Regions from separate parts of the Salinicola sp. DM10 genome, predicted to be linked through region 3. Evidence: predicted binding sites of a transcription regulator. Region 3 holds the regulator's gene; each other region holds the start of a gene.
What was found. Region 3 encodes PhoB, which activates phosphate uptake and scavenging genes when phosphate is short. Its sites were predicted from a motif close to TGTCATANNNNTGTCANA; they were not measured.
Positions count from the first base shown of each region.

Region 1: the regulator PhoB is predicted to act here: its motif matches at 1,281-1,298, upstream of glpT (glycerol-3-phosphate transporter).
Region 2: the regulator PhoB is predicted to act here: its motif matches at 1,900-1,917, upstream of ugpB (sn-glycerol-3-phosphate ABC transporter substrate-binding protein UgpB).
Region 4: the regulator PhoB is predicted to act here: its motif matches at 2,389-2,406, upstream of J0A90_RS07265 (PhoX family phosphatase).

Region 1 is NZ_JAFLEN020000001.1:1,171,042-1,175,634, reverse strand. It holds gene J0A90_RS05190 (DUF2726 domain-containing protein) at 1-76, shown strand, start outside; gene J0A90_RS05185 (hypothetical protein) at 66-611, shown strand; gene glpT (glycerol-3-phosphate transporter) at 1,403-2,725, shown strand; gene J0A90_RS05175 (DUF6482 family protein) at 2,942-3,253, shown strand; gene J0A90_RS05170 (hypothetical protein) at 4,378-4,593, opposite strand, start outside.
Region 2 is NZ_JAFLEN020000006.1:48,250-52,842, reverse strand. It holds gene J0A90_RS16800 (GntR family transcriptional regulator) at 1-417, shown strand, start outside; gene sbmA (peptide antibiotic transporter SbmA) at 608-1,834, shown strand; gene ugpB (sn-glycerol-3-phosphate ABC transporter substrate-binding protein UgpB) at 1,995-3,317, shown strand; gene ugpA (sn-glycerol-3-phosphate ABC transporter permease UgpA) at 3,569-4,444, shown strand; gene ugpE (sn-glycerol-3-phosphate ABC transporter permease UgpE) at 4,444-4,593, shown strand, end outside.
Region 3 is NZ_JAFLEN020000003.1:423,644-428,236, reverse strand. It holds gene J0A90_RS13505 (amino acid permease) at 1-669, opposite strand, end outside; gene ubiA (4-hydroxybenzoate octaprenyltransferase) at 933-1,826, shown strand; gene phoB (phosphate regulon transcriptional regulator PhoB) at 2,025-2,714, shown strand; gene phoR (phosphate regulon sensor histidine kinase PhoR) at 2,723-4,072, shown strand; gene J0A90_RS13485 (methyl-accepting chemotaxis protein) at 4,412-4,593, shown strand, end outside.
Region 4 is NZ_JAFLEN020000001.1:1,637,229-1,641,821, forward strand. It holds gene J0A90_RS07265 (PhoX family phosphatase) at 49-2,241, opposite strand; gene J0A90_RS07270 (hypothetical protein) at 2,527-4,278, shown strand; gene J0A90_RS07275 (hypothetical protein) at 4,275-4,593, shown strand, end outside.

The DNA.
Region 1 (4,593 bases), on a different contig from region 3:
GGCGGCCGGAGTGAGATTGGAAAGAATGATGCTTAATTATGATAGGAAATTGGTGGAGAGAGTTAATGAAAAGTAAAGAAAGTGAAGTGAGTGAACGTCTGTGTATAAATTGCAGGTTAGAAAGGACGGAAAAAATTGTGGAGGAAGGGAAAAAGCTGAAAAATTGTATGTTTTGGGTGTGTTCAGTTTTGCCCATCTTAGTTGGTATTGCATTTTTTCTTCTTCCAATGCTTGATTGTGTGCATAGCTATTGGTTCTTTAAAAAGGTGCCTGCAGCAATATCAAGCCTGGATATCTCTATTCTTGTAGGGGTTCTGGGTATCCTAGGCTTTTTTATGAGCAAAGAGGTTCTTGTTTCTAGGATAAAAATAATAATTCTTATGGTGGTGTTCTTTGTGGAGTCAGTGTGTGCTCTTGTTGGCCTAGTGTTTTCGGTTGCGCTAGCTGTAGATGCGAAAGCATCAAAAACGGACATCGCTATCTCGCTTTTTTTTACGGGCTGGTACAGTGTTTGTGTGATTGGTATGGCTATATGCGCATATAGCATAATAAAAGCCGGATTGTGGTACAAGTTCGATACGTCTATAGAAGATCTTAGGAAAAACTTGTAGCGCTAAGGGCTGGGGTGAAAAACCTCTTAATCTTGAGGTGTGACTATTGACTGGGTTTGGTTGCAAGGCTTTTTCTTTCGGTTTCTTTGTCTGGCTGCGTTTAAATAAGCTGAAGGTAAGAATATCTTTGTTGCTTTTATAGTGTGAGTCTTGTTGTGTAATTGGCTTGCCAGTCGTGTTAACGCATTTAGACGCTTACTGGCTTTTTGAAATACAGTTAGTGGGTGTTTTTTCTAACGCAAACAATTTTTGCCATCCTTGGGCTAGAATTCGAAATCGGTTGACCACATTGTGTCCACCGCCACTGTTCAGAACAAGCTGTAGTCGGCCCATTGGCGTCGCCAAGCGCTTGAATTCGAGGGAAACCAGCCAAAACAAGCCGGAATCCCTCGCGTTCAAAATCCCTCATTAGAAACCGCATGCCTACGCCTGATTTGATCATCGCTGACCTCGTTGGCGTGAGGGCGACACTGGGCGTCTTCCCCCGTTGGTAGATGTTCATTTCTGTACATTGATCGCAAGCGTGTTCCCAAACCACGCCCCGCGCCTGCCCGTCGGCGACACCAACCTCGCAGCTTCCACTCTTGCGGATCATAACCCTGAAAGCCAGACCTTTCCTGCTTTCCGGCTGGCGTCACGAGCGCCATTAGACTAAAGCCTAGCAGCTTATATGACAGAAATATGACAGTTTGCGCGTCCGTTCGCTTTCGAAAGTGAACATCGTGCTCGCCTGCCTGTCGGCGAGTCGGCCGGTGGGGTATCGGCACTCATTCCGTGTTCACGAGGTAATCATGCTAGGCATCTTCAAGGCGGGTGGCGCGGCGGCGCGGCTGCCCGAGGCGCGTATCGATCCGGTCTATCGGCGGCTGCGCTGGCAGATCTTCGCTGGGATCTTCTTCGGCTATGCGGGCTACTATCTGGTGCGCAAGAACTTCACCCTGGCGATTCCGCATCTGGTGGAGCAGGGCTACTCGCGTGGTGATCTGGGCGTGGCGCTGGCCGGTGTCTCGGTGGCCTACGGTATCTCGAAGTTTCTGATGGGCGCGGTCTCCGACCGCTCCAACCCGCGTATCTTCCTGCCGACCGGGCTGCTGCTCTCGGCGCTGATCATGTTCCTGTTCGGCTTTACCGACTGGGCCACTTCCAGCGTGGCGATCATGTTCGTGCTGCTGTTCCTCAACGGTTGGGTGCAGGGCATGGGCTGGCCGCCCTGTGGCCGTACCATGGTGCACTGGTGGTCGCAGAAGGAGCGCGGGCGCATCGTCTCGACCTGGAACATCGCCCATAACGTCGGCGGTGGGCTGATCGGGCCGCTCTTCATTCTGGGCATGGCCTGGTACAACGACTGGCACTCGGCGTTCTACGTGCCCGCCGCGGTGGCGGTGGGCGTGGCAGTGTTCGCCTTCCTGACCATGCGCGACACGCCCCAGACCTGCGGGCTGCCGCCGATCGAGGCATACAAGAACGACTACCCGGAGGGCTACGACGACTCCCACGAGAAGGAGTTCTCCACCCGCGAGATATTCGTCGAGCACGTGCTCAAGAACCGGCTGCTGTGGTACATCGCGCTGGCCAACGTCTTCGTCTACCTGCTGCGCTACGGCGTGCTCGACTGGGCGCCCACCTATCTGCAGGAGGTGAAGGGCTTCACCGTCGATAAATCCTCCTGGGCCTACTTCCTCTACGAGTGGGCGGGCATCCCCGGCACGCTGCTGTGCGGCTGGCTTTCCGATCGGTTGTTCAAGGGCAACCGCGCGGCGACCGGGATCACCTTCATGGTGCTGGTGACGCTGTTCACCGCGCTCTACTGGCTGACACCGCCGGGACACGCCATGCTCGACATGTTCAGCCTGATCGCCATCGGCTTTCTGATCTATGGCCCGGTGATGTTGATCGGTCTGCATGCGCTCGAGCTGGTGCCCAAGAAGGCGGCCGGCACCGCGGCGGGATTCACCGGCCTGTTCGGCTATCTGGGTGGCTCGGTCGCCGCCAGTGCGCTGGTGGGCTACACCGTGGATGCCTACGGCTGGGATGGCGGCTTCGCGCTGCTGATCGGTGCCTGTGTGCTGGCCATCGTGCTACTGGCGATGACGTCGCGCCATGCCGCGCGCTGATCGCCCTCTAAGTTATTGACGACCAAGCTCTCGACGAGCGAGAACTAGACCACCAGCGCCCCGATTGCCTCGCAGTCGGGGCGCTGGCGTCTCTGGCGAATCGATAGCCGCTTCAGAAGCACTAAGCTGTACAGAATAAAATTTCTGTACAAGACTTGTGCCATTAAGCGGCGCGGGAATTGGCCGCGTTCTGGCTGCAACGCCTGGGAGGCGACGATGACATTTCAGGAATTGGTAACACTTGCCCGGCAGGGCGGTATCGAGGAGCTCCATGTCGAAAAGCTCGAGGGCGATCTCTTCCTCTATCGAGCGGTGACTGCGGCGGGCAGCGAGGTGATTCAAAACGAATCGGGCGGGGTGCTGCGGCCCGCCTCGCTGCAGGATGCGCGCAAGCGGCTGCGCCATGCCGGGGGTTTCGATGGCGTGCCTCTGTATCTGGTCCAGCAGTCGCCGTACGACGAGATGATCGGTCTGGAAGGCGAGCAGGAGGCGCACAAGGCCCCTATGTCGCTGCATACCGGTACCTGAGGGCAAGAGGCGCCGGGGCACGCGACGATGGTCGGGCGCGTGCCTGGCCATTCGAACGTTTTGCCGACGCAAAAAAGCCCGAGGCGTTGGCATCGGGCGGAAAGATCGCTCAGAGAAGCGACCATGAACGCGGTGGGGGCGGGCCGTTCTTGCCGCTCGCCATGGGATCGTGATGGCATGAATCATGCGCCAAGATGGCGCGATTTGCACTATTTAGCGCATTCTAATGTTGAATGTTTTTTTCTTCCTCCGCGATAGGGCAGGCGTATCGACCCGGTGTCGTGTGAGCCACCCGCCAATAAGCGTGGGGCAAGACGCAAAGCAGGGTGGTGGGTAGAGGCGCTGAAATGGGGTAATGAAAAGCCCGCGGCGCGCTGATCTCCCTGATGGGGGAAGGCGGCCGCGGGCGGTATAGCATTATGAACCGCTTCGAGTGCACTTGTCTGCGCACTTCCGTTCATGGTCGTCTGTGTCTGTCATGAATCGAACGCAGACCGGCTCACGTGCGCTGATCGGGGTGCGATTCACAACGGCAGTCTACGCCGGTTTTTCACGCTGCAGCACGGGAAAATTGTAACGAGCCGTTGATTGTTAAGTATAATTAGCATCAGGGCTGAAAAGTTCCTAGCTTTCCTGTTCGAACCCGCGGTGGCGCCAGCGCTTGTAAACGAACCTCGACTGTTCAGCGCCATCCGCGACACTATCTGTCTCTCCCCTTTGTTCCCCCCCCCCTTTATTGCCCCGCTTTGTCTCCCCCGCTCGGTAGCGGGTCGCTCAGGGGTTGCGGGGTCTCCCTTGCGGCCCGATCGGTGTCTCCAGCGCTAGCTTGATCGCTTTGTCGCGATCGTAGCCTCGGTCGACCAGGGTCTTGACTCGGCTTTTCAGGGTGCCCAGTGGCATGCCCGCTTGGGCGGCCAGGCTTGCCAGGCTCCCCGGTTGACGCCGGCTGCGTTTGCGTTCGGGGAGGCTCGCCAGTTCGTGTTTCGTCAAGCGCACGACGTGTTCCTTGTCACAGCCATGAAAAAATCGCTAACTTTCGTTAGCAATCTCATCGTTCTATCGGCAGTGCCCGGGATTTCTTCATCGCCGCGCTCGGCCGGTCGAGCGCGGGTGTCCGTCGTATCTCAGGCGTTGGACGTGGCGGCCAGGCAATCGGCAAGGCCGGCGGCGTCCAGGGTTTGGCGGCAGGTGTCCCGAGCGGCTTCCGGCAGGGTGAACTCGCACAGCTCGGGATGCAGCGCCCAGAGCAGGTCCTGTTCGATCATCGAGCGGGCATTGTGGGGGTGGAGATGGAGTTTCTCCATGGCCACCAGCCTGGCGGCATCCAGCCCCTCCAGTGG
Region 2 (4,593 bases), on a different contig from region 3:
AGCCGAACGCGTACCCAGGCCTCGGAAAGCGTGGCCCTCGCCCTGGAGCTCCCCCCGGGCAGCGAGGTGATCAAGCTCGAACGGTTGCGCCAGATCGGCGGCAGCAACGTCTCGCGGGAGGAGATCTGGCTGCCGGCGGCGCGCTTCGCCGGGCTGATGTCGGTGGACCCGGAAGCATTCGAGAACCTGCTCTACCCCTTCTATGAGAGCCAGTGCGGTCAGTTGGTGGCCTCGGCGCGTGAGACGCTCACCGTGGAGACGGCCGATGCCCCTACCGCCAAGGCGCTGGAGATCGCCCAGGGCGCACCGGTGGTGAACATCGAACGCCTGGCGCTGGGTTACGACGGCACCCCGCTGGAGTTTCGCCGCACGCTGGGCAATGCCGAGACTTTCCGCTACCAGGTCGACATCACCTGAGACGCGTTTTCGCTGGCGCGTGTCGCCGCAAACGCCGAGGCGCTGTACGCAAACGACCGCCGTGTGCCGACGTTTCGTACGGTGCCTCGCACCAGAAGCATACCGGTGTAAGGGAACGTAACGCGTAGAGCAGGGTCGATGGAAAGGGGCCGCGATCCCGGGCCCGATCTTCGCCGCTCAGGATGTCACCGTGTTTCGATCCTTCTTTCCTCGACCCGCGCTGCTCTCGCTCAGCGCACTCGTCTGGTCCCTGCTGTGCCTGGTTCTTTGGGACACCACCGCCAACGCCTGGGGTGCCGTCATCGGCCTGCCCCCGCTCGCCCCCGGCGCCGAGCTGCCGATCGACGTCTCGCGCTTCTGGGCGCCGTCTTTTCTCTGGTTCTACCTCTACTACGCCCTGTGCACGGCGCTCTTCGCCGCCGCCTGGTTCCGCTTAAGCCCGCACCGCTGGCAGCGCTGGTCGATTCTCGGCAGCGCGCTGATCGTCTTTCTGACCTACTTCTCGGTCCAGACCAGCGTCGCGGTCAATGCCTGGTACGGGCCGTTCTGGGACATGGTGCAGCGGGCGCTGGGCGGTGACGGCGCGGTGAGCGCGGCGGATCTCTACCGTGAAATGCTCGCCTTCGCCGGTATCGCCTTCGTCGCGGTCACGGTGGGGGTGTTCAACCTGTTCTTCGTCAGCCACTACATCTTCCGCTGGCGCTGGGCGATGAACGACTACTACATGCACCACTGGCCGCGCCTGCGCCATGTGGAGGGGGCCGCCCAGCGCGTGCAGGAGGACACCATGCGTTTCTCCACCACGCTGGAGGGGCTGGGGGTGAGTCTGCTCAAGTCGGTGCTGACGCTGATCGCCTTCCTGCCGCTGCTGGTGACGATGTCCCAGCACATCACCGAGTTGCCGCTGGTGGGGCACGTCTCCAACGCGCTGGTGTGGTCGGCGGTCGCCTGGTCGCTGTTCGGCACCCTGTTCCTGGCACTGGCAGGGGTCAAGCTGCCGGGGCTGGAGTTTCGCAACCAGCGCGTGGAGGCGGCCTACCGCAAGGAGCTGGTCTACGGCGAAGACGCCGCCGAGCGCGCCCGCCCGGCCACGGTGGCGGAGCTTTTTCAGGCGGTGCGGCGCAACTACTTCCGGCTCTACTGGCACTACGCCTACTTCAATATCGCGCGCATCTTCTACCTGCAGGCGGACGTGGTCTTCGCCTTCATCGTGCTGGCGCCCTCGATCGTCGCCGGCAAGCTGACCCTGGGCCTGCTGCAGCAGATCCTCAACGTCTTCGGCCAGGTGCGCGACTCCTTCCAGTATCTGGTCAACGCCTGGTCGACCATCATCGAGCTGCTGTCGATCGTCAAACGCCTGCGCACCTTCGAGCGGGTGATCGAACGCACGCCGGAGGCTATCGAGTCCCCAACCTAAGTAATGACGCCAGGGCGTGCGCAGCGCCCTGCCGTCATCGCCACGTCATCGCTTGGTCAAAGCGCTGTCATTCAAGTGACATCCGAATGCCACGCTCCTGACATCGTGTCGTCCTAGGGTACGCACCACACCCTGTAACGCCCTGTCAGGAGATGTCATCGTGCGCCTCACCTCTCTACTGCCATTCGTCGCTGTCACCGCGCTCTCTCTCTCCACCTCGGCCCAGGCGGCCACCACCATCACCTGGTGGCACGCCATGGAGGGCGTACTCGGCGAAAAGGTCAACGCCATCGCCGAGGAGTTCAACGCCTCCCAGAGCGACTATGTGGTCAAGCCCGTCTACAAGGGCAGCTACAGCGATAACCTGACCGCAACCATCGCCGCCTTCCGCGCCGGTCAGGCACCGGCGATCACCCAAGTGTTCGAGGTCGGCACGGCGACGATGATGAACGCCAAGGGCGCGATCTACCCGGTCTACCAGCTGATGCAGGACACCGGCACGGCGTTCGATCCCGACGCCTTCCTGCCGGCGGTGAAGAGCTACTACACCTCGCGCGACGGCCACATGCTGTCGATGCCGTTCAACTCCTCCACCCCGGTGCTCTATTACAACAAGGACGCCTTCGCCAAGGCCGGCATCGAGACGCCGCCCAAGACCTGGGCCGAGGTCGGCAAGGACGCCCACAAGCTGGTCGAGAGCGGCGCCGCCGAGTGCGGCCTGACCACCGCCTGGCCGAGCTGGACCCAGCTGGAGAACTTCAGCGCGATCAACGATGTGCCCTTCGCCACCCAGGCCAACGGTTTCAATGGCACCGACGCCCGCCTGGTGTTCGACAAGCAGCCGGCCACGGTGGGGCATATCCAGGATCTGGCCGAGTGGCAGAAGAGCCACGCCTTCGAGTATGGCGGCCGTGCCGACAACGGCACCAAGCGCTTCCAGTCGGGCCGCTGCGCCATGCTGACTACCTCCTCCGCCTCGCGTGCGGGTATCCAGGAAGCCGCCAAGGGCAAGTTCACCTTCGGCATCGCCCCGCTGCCCTATGACGCCGAAGCGGTGAGCCAGCCCCGCAACTCGATCATCGGCGGCGCCTCGCTGTGGGTCATGCAGGGCCAGTCGGACAAGGTCTACAAAGGCGTGGCCGAGTTCCTCAACTTCCTCTCCTCGCCGGCGGTACAGGCCGACTGGGCCAGCTTCACCGGCTATGTGCCGATCACCACTGCCGCCTATCAGCAGTTGAAAGATGAGGGCTTCTACACCAAGACGCCGGGCGCCAGCGTGGCGATCGACCAGCTGACCCGGGGCACGCCGGATGACAACGGCCGCGGCCTGCGTCTGGGCAACATGCCGCAGATCCGTAACATCATCGCCGAACAGCTGGAGAAAGCGTTCAACGGCAGCGAGCCCGCCGCCCAGGCGCTGACCGAGGCGGCCAAGCGTGGCAATGCGGAGCTCGAGCAATTCGAGCGCAGCGTCTCGAACTAGGGAACCACTGCATAAATGTCTGCGCGGACTCGGCGTCCCCAACGAATCGCTGCGTTGCGTGGTACTGGGGCGCCAGCCCGGTCGAACACTCGCCTAACCCCATGTTATGTCTCGTGTTCTGTGTTCCATGCGCCTTGCGCTTCATCTCGCTCGCCGATTTCTGCAGCGCTTCCCTAAGCGCCTGATATGCCTCTCTCTCCTGTCGAGTCCCTGAAAGCGGGCGGCGCAAGCCGCCCGCTGTGCCGATCAAGATGACCACTTTCGAACGTCACTCCGTCACTCCCTGGCTGCTGCTGGCGCCCCAGCTCGCGGTGGTTGCCATCTTCTTCTTCTGGCCCGCCGCCGAGTCGGTGCGTCAGGCGTTCTACGTACAGGATGCCTTCGGCCTCGGTGAGCGCTTCGTCGGGCTCGCCAACTTTCAGCATGTGCTCGCCTCTCCGGGCTACTGGCACGCCTTCGGCGTCACCGCGCTGTTCAGCCTGCTGGTGGCGGCGGGCGCCATGGGCCTGGCCCTGCTGCTGGCGGTCCTCGCCGACCGCGTGCTCCACGGCGCCAAGCTCTACCGCGTGCTGCTCACCTGGCCCTATGCGGTGGCGCCGGCGGTGGCAGGGCTTTTGTGGCTGTTCATGTTCGACCCGGTGCTCGGCGTGCTGACCCACGCCCTGGCCGTCTTCGGCGTGCACTGGGATGCCCAGCTCGACCCCGGCCAGGCGCTGGCGCTGGTGGTGATCGCCTCGATCTGGCAGCAGATGAGCTACAACTTCGTGTTCTTTCTTGCCGGGCTGCAGATGATCCCCGCCTCGCTGCTCGAGGCCGCCGCCATCGACGGCGCCGGGCCGTTTCGGCGCTTCTTCGGCATCACCCTGCCGCTGCTGTCGCCGACCGCCTTCTTCCTGCTGGTGATGAACAGCGTCTACGTGCTGTTCGAGACCTTCGCCACCATCGACAACACCACCCTTGGCGGCCCCGGCGGCGCCACCCGCACCCTGGTCTACAAGCTCTACGAGGATGGCTTCGTGGGCCGCGATCTGGGCGGTTCCAGCGCCCAGTCGGTGCTGCTGATGGTGCTGGTCGGAGTGCTCACCTTCATCCAGTTCCGCTATCTCGAACGCAAGGTCGCCTACTGATGCGCTATCGTCGCCCCGGCCTCGACGGCCTCACCCATCTGCTGCTGATCATTGGCGTGGTGATCTTCGGGCTACCGCTGTGGCTGGCGCTCACCGCCTCCACCCACAGTGCCGCCGACCTGCAGAACGGCATCGCCCCGCTGTGGTTC
Region 3 (4,593 bases):
CGCCCCACCGATACCCATCGGCAGCAGCGGTCCGTGGCCGCCTTCGAGCTCACCGCCGCCGGGGGCGATGTTCAGCGCCCAGGTCGAGAAGTCGAGATGGGTGACGGCGCTGAACCAGAACACCACCAGCACCGCCAGCGCCAGCAGGGTCACCGCCAGCGTCACCCTGAACGACAGCTCGACCCCGACGATGTTGAGGCCGACGAACAGCAGATAGCCCAGCAGCCACCACAGCGGCTGGAACGCCGCCGGCGTCTCGAAGATGCTGCCCAGATAAGAGCCGATGAAGAACACGATCACCGCCGGCGTGAGCACGTACTCGACGTTCTCGCACAGGCCGGTGACGAAGCCGCCCCAGGGCCCCATGGAGGAGCGCGCGAAGGAGTAGGCGGCGCCGGTGTGCGGCAGGGCCGGCGACATCTCGGCGATACAGAAGGTCAGGCCCAGGTACATCACCGCGATGATCGCGGTGGCGATCGCCATGCCGCCCCAGCCGCCCGAGGCGAGCCCCAGGTTCCAGCCCGAGTAGTGGCCCGAGATCACCGCCCCCACGCCCAGTGCCCAGAGCGACCAGGGCCCGGCGTGGCGGCGCAGGCCGCGTTTGTCGAAATAGCTGGCATCCTGCTGCTGGTAGTGGATGCCGGCGGCGGGTTTACCGTGGTTTGTCATTGTTCTACTCCCAAGGATCGAGCCACCCTGTTCCGCGATCCCCGTGCTGCCAGCGTCTATCGACACCCAGGAGCGACGCCGACATCCGCTGACCGCGCCCACCTCGAGTCTGAGCGCGTCAGCGTGACAAAAGCAATATCTATCGCTACGCCCCGTAGCTATCGCCGCGCCTATCGCTGCGCCCATTGCCATGCCTCGCTGCCGGCGGGGTTGTGGTGTAAGGTCCAGCCAGTCGCGTCCCGCTCGCCGTTCTGGAGAATTCGATGTCCGCCGCCGACCCCACGCCACGCCCCCGCGGCCTGGCGCGAATCCCCGACTTCCTGCGCCTGACCCGGCTCGACAAGCCGATCGGCACCTGGCTGCTGATGTGGCCCACGCTATGGGCGCTGTGGCTCGCCGCCGACGGCCTGCCGGACCGCGCCAACCTGATCATCTTCGTGCTCGGCGTCTATCTGATGCGCGCCGCCGGCTGCGTGGTCAACGACTACGCCGACCGCAAGATCGACGGCCACGTCAAGCGCACCAAGGAGCGCCCGCTGGCCACCGGGCGTATCCGCGAGCGCGAGGCCAAGACCCTGTTCGCGGTGCTGGTCGCGGCGGCCTTCGTGCTGGTCTGCTTCACCAATCTGCCCACGGTGCTGCTCTCCTTCGTCGGCGTGGCGCTGGCCGCGCTCTATCCGTTCATGAAGCGCTACACCCACCTGCCCCAGGTAGTGCTGGGGCTGGCGTTCTCGTGGAGCATCCCGATGGCGTTCATGGCGGTGAGTCGCAGCGTGCCGCTGGAGGCTTGGCTGCTGCTGCTGGCCAACCTGGCCTGGACCGTGGCCTACGACACCCAGTACGCCATGGTCGATCGCGACGACGACATCAAGATCGGGGTCAAATCCACCGCGCGCCTGTTCGGCCGCGCCGACAAGCTGATCATCGGTCTGCTGCAGCTGGCCACGCTGGGCCTGCTGGCCGGGATCGGGGCACGCCTGGCGCTGGGCGGGTTCTTCTGGCTGGGGCTGGCGGCGATGGCGGCGACCTTCGTCTATCAGCAGTGGCTGATCCGTGGGCGCGAGCGCGGCCCCTGCTTCCAGGCCTTTCTCAACAACTTCTGGTCGGGGCTTTTACTGTTCGCCGGGGTGGTGCTGAGCCTGTGGCCGGTGATATGAGCCGCTGCCCTCATCGATCGCCTCTTCGCGCCCCCAGCGGTCGCCGCCAGGGTCGATGGTCTCGATGCGAGATGTGAGGGATGACATCGATGTCACGTATTTGTCATATTTTCACGCTGTAATCGTCACCGTTCTGTCACGGCCGGAAGGTTGTTCGCTGCACGCGCGCCTCCTCCGGCGGCTCACTCGAGGCCTGTCATGAGCTCCAAGACCGTACTCATCGTTGACGACGAGCCCTCCATCCGCGAAATGATCGCGGTGGCGCTGGAGATGGCCGACTACCGCGTGCTGGAGGCGGACAACGCCCAGAGCGCCCACGCCATGGCGCTGGACCACAAGCCGGACCTGATGCTGCTCGACTGGATGATGCCGGGCACCAGCGGGATCGAGCTGGCGCGCCGCCTCAAGCGCGAGGAGGCCACCGCCGAGATGCCGATCATCCTGCTCACCGCCAAGGGCGAGGAGGACAACAAGGTCCAGGGGCTCGAAGCAGGCGCCGACGACTACATCACCAAGCCGTTCTCGCCGCGCGAGCTGGTGGCCCGGCTCAAGGCCGTGCTGCGCCGGGCCACGCCACCGGGCATCGAGGAGGCGGTCGAGGTCGAGGGGCTCAAGCTCGACCCCGCCAGCCATCGCGTCACCTCCCACGGCAGCGCGCTGGAGATCGGCCCCACCGAGTACCGCCTGCTGCAGTTCTTCATGACCCATCAGGAGCGCGCCTACACGCGTAGCCAGTTGCTCGATCAGGTCTGGGGTGGCAACGTCTACGTCGAGGAACGCACCGTCGACGTGCATATCCGCCGGCTACGCAAGTCGCTGGGCGAGAAGCACCAGCATCTGATCCAGACGGTGCGCGGCACCGGTTACCGCTTTTCGATCAGGGAGTAAGTCGCAGCGTGCGCTACTGGATCAACGAACTGTGGCGCCTTGGCTACATGCTGTTCGGGCTCGGCGCGATGGGTACGCTGCTGGGCGAGCTGTTCGGCGCGCTGTTTGCCGGCCTCGGCTGGGGGCTGGCCGCGGGCCTCGGGCTCTATGTCTTCCTGCATCTACGCCATGTGCGCCTGCTCTATGTGTGGCTGCTGCGCCATCCGCGCGAGGCGCCGCCGCCCGGTACCGGCGTCTGGGGCGATCTGTTCGACCGCCTCTACACCTACCAGAAAGCGCAGAGCCAGATGCAGCAACGGCTGCGCGATATCCTGCGGCGCATCCAGGACTCCTGCGAGGCGATGCGCGACAGCGTGGTGATGCTCGATCCGCGCGGCGACCTGGAGTGGTGGAACAGCGCCGCCTCCGACATGCTCGGCCTGCAGCCCGACCACGACCGCGGCCAGCCGATCACCAACCTGCTGCGCGATCCGCGCTTCATCGACTACTTCGAGGCCCGCGACTACCGCGAGCCGCTACTGATACCCTCGCCGATCGACGCCGCGCACACCCTGCAGTTCCATATCACCCTGTTCGGCGACGACGAGCGCCTGCTGATGGTGCGCGACGTGACCCGGCTGCACCAGTTGGAGATGATGCGCCGCGACTTCGTCGCCAATGTCTCCCACGAGCTGCGCACCCCGCTGACCGTGCTGGCGGGCTATCTGGAGACCTACGCCGACCACGCCGATCAGCTGCCGACCCGCTGGCAGCGCGGTTTCTCGCAGATGCAGGCGCAGACCATGCGGATGCAGAACCTGGTCGAGGATCTGCTGCTGCTGTCACGCCTGGAGATCGACAGCCCCAATGACGACCGCGACGCCATCGATGTGCGCGCCCTGCTCGAGAGCATCGTCGACGACGCCCGCGGGCTGAGCGCGGGGCACCAGCAGATCGCGCTGCAGGTCGACGAGCCTCATCGCCTGCTCGGCAACACCAAGGAGATTCGCAGCGCGGTCTCCAACCTGGTCTTCAACGCCGTGCGCTACACCCCCGAAGGCAGCCGTATCACGCTGCGCTGGAAGCCCTGGCACGATGGCGCCGCGATCGAGGTGGAGGACGACGGCGAGGGCTTCGACCCTGTGCACATCCCGCGCCTGACCGAGCGCTTCTACCGCGTCGACAAGGGGCGCAGCGCCGCCACCGGCGGTACCGGCCTGGGGCTGGCCATCGTCAAGCACGTGCTGCTGCGCCACGATGCTCAGTTGGAGATCGTCAGCCGACCCGGCATGGGCGCCCGCTTCCGCTGTGTCTTCCCCGCCACGCGTCTGATCACAAACGACGAAGACGACACGCCGGCGATCTCGGCGCAGCCATGAACGCCGCGGGCGGCACCGCGCCGCCCGGCTCTTTCCGCCTTCTCACGCACGGCTGCCCTACGCTAGCTGTCCCCTGGCTCTCGCTGGCCTCTGGCTCTTACTCTCAGCATTCGATCCACTCTCCATCAGCCCACGATTGAGCGGCCCTTTTTCATCGACCCTTTTCCATCGCCCCTTTTTATCGCACCGGGTCCGTCGCGCACGCTTTCATGGCAACGGCGCGATGCGCAGCGGATTGTTATCTAAATCTTAAGTAGGTGCTGCCGATAAAGTGAGCGGACTAGTAATACATTCCTCTATATGAATCGGCAGATACCTCGGATAAGGACGGCTTTCGCGATGACGATGCGGCAAAAACTCTGGATCACGGTGGGATTGATGTGGTTCGGCATGCTGGTGCTGGTGGGCTGGATGGCCCTGGAAAAGCGCGACACCCTGATGGCCGAGCGGGTCCAGAGTCTCAAGAGCTTCGTCGCCAGCGCCCAGACGCTGGTACAGCGCTACGCCGATCGCGCCGCCCA
Region 4 (4,593 bases), on a different contig from region 3:
GCCCTGGGCTCGAACGACGAGCGAGTTGCGTGACGGTATCTCCGCAGATCAGACCGCGATCTCGCCGCCATCACGCTTGCGGATCACCACGGTGGCGGCACGCGCGCGCACGCTGCCCGACTCCGGAATGGCGACCGTGGCATCCTGCACGTTGGCGTCAGGATCGGCCGGCCAGTTGCCCGGGTGCTGGATGTTGATGAACAGCGAGGTCTTGTCCGGCGTGGCGAAGATACCGGTCACTTCGCAGCCGTTGGGACCGACGGCGAAGCGCTTGAGCTGGGCCTGGTCGGCGGCATCGATCACCGCCTTGTCCCCCGGGCCGCGGCTGACGTTGCCCGGCACCACCGCCAGCACCTGGTCGTTGGTGTAGTCGGTGACACCCTCGTAGCCGTTGTCGGTCTCGATCCACAGAATGCCGCGGCCATCGCCGCGATCGTCGTACCACAGGCCATCGGGGCTGGCGAACTGGTTGAGCTCGGTGAGCCCCGAGAAGTTGTCGGGATCATTCTCGGCGGCGCCGAACACGAACACTTCCCACTCGAAGTTGGTGCCAGCCGGCGACGGCTCGCGCCAGCGAATGACCTGGCCGCCCTCGTTGTCGGGCCGCGGGTTGGCGGCGTTGACCGGGGCCGTGGCGTAGCCCACGCCGAGCGCCTCGATGTCGCTGCCCCCGTTGGTGTAGGTGGCGGCGGTGCCCTCGGCGGTGCGCTTGGAGTTGTTGGTGAGAGTCATGTAGACCTCGCCCGAGGAGGGGTCGACGGTGCCCCACTCGGGGCGGTCCATCGGCGTCGCGCCCATGAAGTCGGCGGCGTCACAGGTGTTGATGATGACCCCGGCGAGATCGCGCTCGTTGGCCAGATTGAGCGCCTGCCACAGCGGCCGCCCGTTCTGGGTGGTGGCGTCCGGGGTCAGCGGCAGCCAGTCGCCGCTGCCATCGGCGTTGAAGCGCGCCACGTAGAGAGTGCCCTCATCGAGGTACTTGGAGCCGATCGCCAGGCGGTCGTAGTCCTGGCCCGGGCGATTGGCGTCCTGGGGGTCCCACTTGGCCTTGGAGACGAACTTGTAGATGTACTCGTTGCGCGAATCGTGGCCGGAGTAGAACACCACCGGCTCGCCCTCGATCACCTTGCCCGGCCAGCAGCCCTCGTGGCGGAAGCGGCCGATATGGGTGCGCTTGAGCGCGGCAGCCTCGGTGCCCACGCTGGCGGTGTTGCCGTAGGGGTCGATCTCCACCACGTAGCCGAAGGTGCGCGGCTCGTTGCGGTAGTCGCCGGCGGCGGAAGCCGCGCTCGGCGTGGCATTGAAGCGTGCGAATTCACCGTTGGTGCCGCCCTGGGCGGTCTCCCAGCCGTAGCGCCCGCGGCCCTCGGGCAGGCCCAGGCGCTCGTCGTCAGGATAACGGTCGCTCGACTTGGTGAAGACCTCGGGCCAGTTCTCCTCACAGGTGAGGTAGGTGCCCCAGGGGGTGTAGCCGTTGGCGCAGTTGTTGTTGGTGCCGCGGGTGCGGGTGCCGTTGGTGGAGTAGGCGGTGACCACGTAGTCGCTGCCGCGCACCGGGCCGGCGAGTTCGATCGGCGTGGCCGAGGTGATACGACGGTTGTAGCGCGAGCCGCGCTCTTCACGCCACTGGCCGTTGGCATCGAGCATCAGCTTGACCAGGGTCACGCCGTGGGCGTTGATCTCGGTGCGCACCTCGTCGGCCGGGCGCGCGCCTTTATCGGCATTGGTCGGGCCACCCTGAGGCGCCCACAGCGCACCCTGGTCGATGTATTCGTTGTTGAGCGCCATGATGAATTCGCGCGAGGCGCTCTCTTCGCTCAGCGCGAAGTTGTGCATGCCGTCGTGGTTCATGCCCACGCTGGCCGCCTGGTAGTCGGGCGTCACGCGCAGATCGGCCGACCAGGCGCCGACGCTGTTGTCGAGCGGCGTCCCCCAGGGGATCACCACCTGGGCGACATAGCCTTCGGGCACCACCACCCCATTGGTGCGCGAACCGCGAATCGAGGCGAACGCCAGCGCCAGCGGCGTGGCTTCTGAAGAGCCGCCGCCGGCGCTGCCGTTGTCGTTGCTATCGTCGCTGCTGCAACCGGCCAGACCGAAGCCCCCGAGCAGGCCCATGGCGGCCAGCCCGGCGCCCCCCTGCATGATGCCGCGACGCGAGACACGGCGGGAGAGTACCGACGAGAACGGCTCGTTGGTGCTCTGGTTGAGAACGCGATGATCCTCGATTTCCTTGCTCATGGGGTGTCCCCTCTCTGTGAGTGATCCACTAATGACGGTCGACTGATGCCATGGCGCCCGAGCCGGCGATGCGCGCCGCCGGCCACTTGGCGTCCCGGTGAATGCGGTCACCGGGCTGCGTTACCCGGAGGCAACTTAGAGCAGCAACGTGACAACCCCATGACGACTTGGCGGCAGCGCCGCGCCCGCTCCACGGTCACGAAACCGTCATCTCCCAGTCATTAGGATGCCGAGTCCGGCGGCGGCGAAGACCGTGCGCCGCGTTGGATCATTCGCGGGAGCCCCATGACCGATCCCCTCTCTATCAATGCTCCGGCCATCGACGCCCCGGCCATCAATGCCCCAGCCATTGAAGCTCAGGCCACCGGTGGCCGGCGACCCGACCCGGCCCGCCGCCGCTTGATCGGCGCCCTACTGGGCGCGGGGCTCGGTGCCGGTGTGGGTGGCGTGCTGAGCGGCTGCGCCACGCCGCTGACAGGCGCCGCGCGCGCCTCGACACCCGGACGCCAGGTCGAGCTGCTCTATCTCGCCGATACCCTGGAGTGTCTCGGACCCACGCGCATCGTCGCCCCCGCCACCTATCTCGGCCCGGCGGAGCTGCTCGGGGCCGCCCCCTGGGCCACCGCGGACGGCGTGACCACGCTGGCCGGCAGCGCTGGCGCCGCATGGGCCGACCTCTATACCCCACACCGCGCCGCGCGGCGCCATACCGCCGGCTATGGCGGCCTGGCCGCCCAGCTCGCGCGGCTGCGGCGTGAACTCGGCGCCGAGCGCACCCTGACGCTGGAGAACGGCCAGTGCTGGAGCGGCAGCGGCCTGGGGCATCTCGCCAACGGCAGCGCCGGCGTCGCCGCCAGCCGTCTGCTCGCCAGCGATGCCCGGGTCAGCAGCGACGAGCGCGTGCTCTGGCCGCAGCGTGCCCCGGCGCTCTACCGCGACTACGCGCGCCCGGTGCTGGGCAATCTGGCCGCGCCGCCCGCCGGCGTCAGCGCGGCGACCCGCTTCGAGCGCGACGGCGTACGGGTGGCGGTGGTCGGCGCCAGCGACCCCAACGCCCTGGATGAAACCCGCCCGCTCGATCGGTGGTACCAGGCTCTGGCCGAGAGCGTGGCCAAGGCCGCCGAAGGCGCCGATCTGGTGGTGCTATTGGCCGATACCGGCAGCGCCACCGCACGCTGGCTGGCCGGACGCCTGCCGCGGGTCGATCTGGTGCTGGCCGCCCGCGGTCAGGATTTCTGGCCCGCGCTGATCGCGGTGGACAACCCCCACGGCGCCCCGGTGCCGCTGTGTCTGCCCGGCAGCCACGCCAGCGGCTTCTTCCATCTCAGTTGCCGCAGCACCCGGAGCGGCTGGCAGATCGACGCCGAGTTCCAGCGCAACGACGTCACCCCGGACGCCGCGGCTGGCGAGCTGCAGGCGCGCTTCGACGCCCTGCGCGCGCCCTACGCCGGCTGGCTCGACCGCCCGCTGGGCAGTGCCCCCGGCTGGCTGTGGCGCCGCGACAGCGTCGGTGGCAGCTGGGACGGCCTGATCGCCGCCGCCCTCAGCGCGGATAGCGACGCCACCCGCGCGCTGCTCCCGGGGCTGCGCCACGATACCCTGCTGGCCCCCGACGAAACGATCACCCGCGATCATCTGTGGCGCCTGAGCGGCGGCCATCCGGCGCGGGTCGTCGATCTCACGCCGGACCCCGGCGCGCTGAAGCGCCTGCTCGAACGCGCGCTGGACAGCAGTCTGGGCCTGCCGCTGATTCTCAATGACAGCCGCGACCTGCCACGCCTCTCGGCGACCCGTTGGGGTCTCGACTACGGCGCCGCCGCGGGAGAACGTGCGCATCTCGACGCGCTGCCAGCGGGGCTCACCTGGCGCAGCTTCAGCGCCCGCCCCCAGGCCGGCGGCGAACCGCTGTGGCAGCGCCTGGAGCGCTATCTCGGCGACCACGGCGGCACGCCGCCGGCTCCCACGCCGCCGAGCGTCGAGGCGCGCTACGTCGAGGGCCATCCCGGCTGGCATCCGCAGGCGCGCCTGAGCGTATGACGCCCCCGGCCTGGCTGAGTGTCACTACCCGGTGGCTGGCGCTGTGTCTGCTGGCGTGGCTGGCGGCACAGGCGCTGAGCGGCATGGCGCGTCTGCTGGCCCCCGCGGCCCCCGTCGCGGCATCGACATCCTTCATTCTCGACCCCGCCGCGCTGCCACCGCTGCCCGCCGCCTGGCAGCCGCAGGCCACCATGGCGGACCGACGCATCCCGCTCACCGACCTGCCCTACCAGGTGGTCGGCCGGGCGCTGAGCCAGGGCGCGAACTCGCTGGTGGTGCTGGCGACCCCGGACGGCCAGCGCGCGCTGATGCCGG